Pelosinus sp. IPA-1: one gene and its partner. The protein of the gene in region 1 interacts with the protein of each later gene in a pairwise test. Links are inferred from orthologs where the notes say so. Each region holds a gene or a part of one and is shown on either strand. Other genes may lie near its edges.

Evidence for each region.
Region 2: the proteins of QSJ81_RS17230 (region 1) and sfsA interact in binary tests that used the Escherichia coli proteins (3 or more experiments, as listed by UniProt). The link is inferred for Pelosinus sp. IPA-1 from one-to-one orthologs.

Annotation. Positions count from the first base shown.
Region 1 is NZ_BSVC01000007.1:28,560-31,878, reverse strand. Bases 163-3,147 are described here. They hold QSJ81_RS17230 (glutamate-5-semialdehyde dehydrogenase), read right to left. Parts: upstream 2,291-3,147; coding sequence 1,034-2,290; downstream 163-1,033. Other genes in these bases: proB (glutamate 5-kinase), read right to left, coding at 2,306-3,147; QSJ81_RS17235 (hypothetical protein), read right to left, coding at 163-862. Outside these bases: more of QSJ81_RS17235, read right to left, coding at 38-162; more of proB, read right to left, coding at 3,148-3,319. UniProt on the Escherichia coli protein: Catalyzes the NADPH-dependent reduction of L-glutamate 5-phosphate into L-glutamate 5-semialdehyde and phosphate. The product spontaneously undergoes cyclization to form 1-pyrroline-5-carboxylate.
Region 2 is NZ_BSVC01000002.1:466,541-469,627, forward strand. The notes cover bases 141-2,893. They hold sfsA (DNA/RNA nuclease SfsA), read left to right. Parts: upstream 141-1,050; coding sequence 1,051-1,737; downstream 1,738-2,893. Other genes in these bases: thiE (thiamine phosphate synthase), read left to right, coding at 141-442; msrB (peptide-methionine (R)-S-oxide reductase MsrB), read left to right, coding at 600-1,037; QSJ81_RS05970 (B12-binding domain-containing radical SAM protein), read left to right, coding at 1,753-2,649; QSJ81_RS05975 (lipase family protein), read left to right, coding at 2,688-2,893. Also shown: more of thiE, read left to right, coding at 1-140; more of QSJ81_RS05975, read left to right, coding at 2,894-3,087. UniProt on the Escherichia coli protein: Binds to DNA non-specifically. Could be a regulatory factor involved in maltose metabolism.

The DNA of each region.
Region 1 (3,319 bases):
ATTCTAATATTACACTTAACTAGGCTATTCAATTGCATTATAATCCTTTCCTATTCCTTTTTCTCCTTTTATTTTTATCTCCTTCGTTTCGTAGCGTCTGCACCATATCTATCTCACAAGCTTCCGCTTCAATAATTGTCTGTTTCATTTCCTTGGACTGCCACCTTTGAGACAAAGTTGCTAAATCGCTTTTTACGATTGCAATCTCTTTGAAAAAAAATTTACCTTGCTTTTGAACTTCTGCACCTTGTTTTCTTATTTCTTCTAAAATCTGTTGAAAATGCTGCATACTTTCAATCAACTGTCTTTGACAACTCTCTATTTTTTTGTCTTGGTCCGCTGCAAATGATTTTTCTTGTACAGTATAATATTCCTGAGACTGTTGCAATGAGTTTAACTGCTCTTTCAGCAATTTTACTTCCTCTTGTATCACATGATCCTGATATTGTAATTGCTCTACTATAAATTCGAAATAGGTAGTAAACTCCCCTGTAATGCTCTGACGCATTTCCCACATTTCTGCTAGGAAATTAGTCTCTTGATCGATTAATTTCTTTTGCCATTCGGTTTCCAAAAGTCGTATTTTTTCCTCCTGCTTGCCTTGTATCTGAATAATAGTTGTAAGCTCATTCTTAATGAATGAAAGCTCTTGATTCACCATTATTTCCATCATCTTACTTTGTTCTACCGGACTATCACATACAGTAAGATTCTCAGCAACCTCATTATTTACCTCCCTTTTAATGATTGGTTGAATTTCTAGTGTACTTTTTTCTAATAATTCCATTTTTCCGGTCCGTAGAGCCCACTTAATTTGTTCTATGGTAAAAGGTTGTATAAAATCACCATTTTTTCCAATCACAAGTCCAACTCCCTCCGTGGCTTTCTTTTCACCGAACTCCATACACACACTTGGGGTGAGGTTCAATAATGTACTTTAATATATGTAACAATCCCAATTTTAGTGAGGCCATAAATAAAATGCCTCAAAACAGCAAAGCCACTGTTTTGAGGCGTTTATTATAAAACGTTATTATTCTCGTATCTGTCCATTTCCACAAATCGTATATTTACTGCTAGTAAGTTCTGCCAATCCCATAGGACCTCGGGCATGCAGTTTTTGGGTACTAATACCAATTTCAGCACCAAAGCCGAATTCAAACCCATCTGTAAAACGAGTAGAGGCATTCACATAAACTGCTGCTGCATCTACTTCATGCTGAAAACGCTTTGCATTATTAGAATCTTGCGTAACAATTGCTTCTGAATGACGAGTACTATACTCTGCAATATGTTCAAGTGCCTCATCCAGATCTGCTACTACTTTTATTGATAAAACAAAGTCTGAGTACTCTGTAGCCCAGTCTTGTATGCTAGCTGGTTTAACAGCGGAATGATACTTCTCAGTTAAAGGACAACCTCTAAGCTCTACACCAGCTTGCTGATAAACGCTAAGCATCCTTGGCAAAAACTGATCTGCCACTTTTTTGTGTACCAAAAGGGTTTCCATCGAATTACAAACTCCAGGTCTTGATACCTTAGCATTATAGGCAATAGCCTGTGCCATAGTAAGATCAGCCGATTCATCTACAAAAGTATGACAGATACCTGTACCCGTTTCAATAACAGGCACTGTGCTATTTTCAACCACTGTTTTAATTAGGCCCGCCCCACCGCGAGGAATAATTACATCAAGGTATTGATTAAGTTTTAGCATATCATTTACAGCTTGCCGATCGGTAGTTTCAATTAACTGAAAAGCTCCTATTGGAATTCCAGCATCATAGGCGCCTTGAGCAATAACTTTAATGATCGCAGTATTAGAGTGAATTGCCTCAGACCCTCCTCGTAGAATTACAGCATTTCCAGTCTTTAAACAAAGTCCTGCTGCATCAACTGTCACATTAGGACGTGCTTCATAGATAATACCAATTACACCTAGAGGAACTCGGACCTTAGTAATTTCTAGACCATTAGGCCTATAATTTGTACTAAGAACTTCACCGATTGGATCGGGCAATTCAGCAATTTGCCTTAAGCCATCCGCCATGCTTTGAATTCTACTTTGGGTTAGCAATAAACGATCTAGTAAGGATTCGGACAAACCCTTTTCTTTACCATTCTCTATATCTATCACATTAGCGGCTAAAATGGTTTCCCATTGTCCCTCTAGAGCATCTGCCATACTAACAAGGGCCTGATTTTTAACCGTAGTGGATAGGGTAGCAAGTTTTCTCGCTGCCTGTTTGGCACTCTTACCTTTAACTTCTAGTTCTGATAGATGTCCCATATAAACCTCTCCTCTTTATACTAGCAATACCATGTTGTCTCTATGGATCACCTCATCATATGGTTTTGATCCTAATATAGAAACAATCTCATTCGTGTGAGCTCCCATAATTTTTCTAGTATCCGCTCCATTATAATTGGCAATGCCTCTAGCAATTTCCCGCCCTTCCATAGTGACTACACTAATGGTATTACCATGTTCAAAGTCTCCCCTGACTAAAGTAACGCCAGCGGCTAATAAGCTAGATCCTCCTGATAGTAGTGCCTGTTCACAGCCTTTATCTATCGTTAGTATTCCTTGGGTACGAGCACCAAAGGCTAGCCACTTTTTACGTATTTGTAAGCGATTTTCTTTTGATAGAAAAATCGTCCCCACATTTTTACCACTTAACACCTCTCGCAAAATACCGTCTTGTAGACCAGAGGCAATGACCATCGTTACACCTGAATTAACAGCAATTTTCCCGGCTTGTATTTTCGTATACATACCGCCTGTCCCCCTTAGCGTACCAGCTCCACCAGCCAAAGCTTCAATCTCTGGTGTAATATCTGTTATTTCTCCAATTAACTGTGCATCAGGGTTATTTTGTGGATTATCTGTGTATACTCCTTCAATATCTGATAAGATAATTAATACATCCGCATCAACAATACTAGCTACCATGGCGGACAAGGTATCATTGTCGCCAATCTTTAATTCATCGATCGCAACAGCATCATTTTCATTGATTACGGGGATGACACCCATTTTGAGTAAGGTTAATAAGGTATTACGACAATTGGTATAACGAGTTCTTTTTACTGAATCTTCACGAGTTAACAGTACTTGTGCTACCACTTGTCCGCATTCACCAAATAATTTTTCATAAGTATGCATCAGCCTGCCCTGACCAACAGCTGCTGCAGCTTGTTTTTCTGGTATGGTTTTAGGTCGTTCTTTCAGCCCCAGAACGTCCATGCCAGCACCAACTGCCCCGGAGGTAACCAAAATGATTTCCTTACCTTGGTTGGCCAAATCAGCTAACTCTCG
Region 2 (3,087 bases), on another replicon or contig:
TGCCTATGGTGTTCCCTTTATTGTCAATGATCGTGTAGACATCGCTCTAGCCGTAGATGCAGATGGTGTACACATTGGTCAAGAGGATATGCCCTTGCCAGTGGCAAGAAATTTACTCGGGCCAACAAAGATTATTGGGGTATCTGTATCTACCCTAGAAGAAGCGCTGAGGGCCCAAGAGGAAGGAGCAGATTACCTTGGGATTGGGGCCTTATTCCCTACTTTGACCAAAAGTGATGCAGATCATGTGAGTCTTGAGGATTTAAGGATGATAAAAGAAAAAATTAGCATACCGATTGTTGGAATTGGCGGTATTAATGCCAGTAATATTCATGATGTAATAGAGACAGGAGTGGATGGAGCCGCGATAGTATCTGCAATTATTGCTGCAGCCAATCCTAGGGAAGCAGCTGTGCAGCTGCGTCAGATCATAACTAAATAAAGCGTCAAAAGATATCCTGTAACGTTCCTAAGGCGTTGCAGGATTTTAACTTTTTATAATAGAAGTTAGTAAGTTACTACACTTTTAGCTTAATATCTCACCTAACTCGGGGGTAGAATAATAGGAATTAGAATCAAATCAAAAGGGGTGTTAGGTAATGAAAGATAAAGAACAGTTAAAGAATAAGCTTAGTAAAGTTCAATATGAAGTAACACAAAACAACGGAACGGAACCTGCTTTTCGCAATGAATATTGGGAACATAAGCAAGCAGGTATTTATGTAGATATTGTTTCAGGGGAACCATTATTTACTTCCCTAGACAAATATGACTCTGGTTGTGGGTGGCCTAGCTTTACAAAACCTGTGTCGGAAGAAGCGGTTAAGGAAAAGGCCGATCATAGTCATTTTATGAATCGTATAGAAGTGCGTAGTAAAGAAGGAGATTCTCATTTAGGCCATGTTTTTACCGATGGCCCTGCTCCAACTAATCTGCGTTATTGTATTAACTCGGCAGCGTTACGTTTTATCGATAAAGAGGATTTAGAAAAAGAAGGATATGGAAAATATCTTACATTATTTGATAGGGAGAAATAGATAGTGGTTTGTTATGAAATATAATAAAATAGTAGAAGGAACTTTTATAAAAAGAATCAATCGCTTTATTGCTCATGTGTGGGTAGAGGGAATAGAGGAAATTGTTCATGTAAAAAATACAGGCCGATGCAAAGAGCTGTTTATTGCAGGTACGAAGGTGATTTTAGAATGTTCTCAAAACCCAGCAAGGAAAACAAAGTATTCGGTTATTTGTATTTATAAAGGAGATAGGCTGATTAATATCGATTCCCAAATACCAAATTATGTTGTTTTGGAAGCTTTACAGACAGGAAGTATTTCAGAGATAGCTGCCATAGATACCTTAAAAAAAGAAGTCACCTTTGGTAATTCCAGGTTTGATGTTTACTTTGAATCCCTTGGTAACAAGGGGTTTATTGAAGTCAAAGGGGTGACATTAGAAGAGGGTGGTATGGTTATGTTTCCTGATGCTCCAACAAGTAGAGGGACCAAACATGTATATGAAATGATGAAAGCCGTTGAAGAAGGCTATCAGGGATATATTTTCTTTCTTATCCAAATGAAAGGTGTCATCAGTTTTAGCCCTAATAGTATGACTGACAAAGCTTTTGCCGGAGCCTTGAAACTGGCTGCTGCAAAAGGTGTTAAACTACTAGCATATGATTCTTTTGTTGAGGAAGATACGATTGTAATTGGAGACAAAGTGGAAATAGTATTATAAGTAGGAGGCGAGATTATGTATTTTGACATTGCTGAGGGCCCTGTATTTCGTCCGCCTAGCGAAGCGGATAGCTTTATTTTGCGTGTAACTATTGGGTGTTCTCATAATCGTTGTACTTATTGCAATATGTACAGAACTGTTGATTTTCGTACTCGCTCCATGGAAGAAATTATGGCGCAAATAGAACAAGCCAAAGGGTATAAGGATATGATTCGCCGAATATTCTTGGCTGACGGCAATGCATTAGTCTTGTCAACCGATAGGTTATTGAAGATATTAAAAGTACTGCATGAAAGTTTCCCAAAACTCCGCAGAGTATCTTGCTATGCGGGACCCAATGATATTTTACGAAAAACACCAGAAGAACTTCAGAGTTTATCAGAAGCAGGATTGAAACTTGTGTACTATGGAATGGAATCAGGCGATGATGAAGTACTGCTCCATGTAAATAAGGGCGTTACAAAACAACAGTCTATTGAAGCAGGGCAGAAAATAGTCGCGGCAGGTATTAAATTGTCATTGATGGTTATCATCGGCCTTGCAGGGAAGGCGGGTTCTAAAGAACATGCTTATCATACTGCTCAAGCAGTGAATGCAATTCGTCCCAATATGCTCAGTGCTTTAACCTTAATGATGTATCGAGGCAGTGAACTAAGGGCCGAATATGAAAGAGGTGAATTTACCTTATTGTCTCCTGTAGAGATTATGGGTGAACTATCGCGATTGATTGCCGGTATTGATTTGCCAAGTGAAGTCCATTGTTTGTTTCGCAGCAATCATATTTCAAATTATGTTGCCCTAGCGGGTACATTGCCCCAAGATAAAGAAAAGCTATTGATGGATTGTAAAAAGGCAATGGAGCATTTATCCACGATGACAGAATGGGACCCTTACAATAACGTAGAACAGTGAGACTACTTCCCACCAAGTTATAGTAGGAGAGGGTTATTTTGAAGAAAAATTTAAAATGCATTTATGTAATAAGTTTAATTTTTTTATTGTTACAGCCAGCATTAGTAAGTGCTAAATACCTAGAGGAATATGAGGAAGCTCGTACTTTATACATGGCTGCCACTGCTTGTACAGCTGTATATAGTGATCGGGTGGGAATGATTGCTCGGGATGCTCTAGTGCAAGATGGCTGGCAAATTCAGTATTACATTGGGAAAGATAAAAAAGCAGATGCTAGATTTCTATTTGCCAAAAAGAGCCAAGAAGGAAGTTCTGTTCCCATATACTTGCTTTCGGCAGTAGGAACAGAGAATATAAAAGACGTAAAGACGGACTTACGAGTAGGCAAGGTTTATTTTGCTGGTAAAGGGCCAGAAGAATTTTCAGAGAATGCTCAGA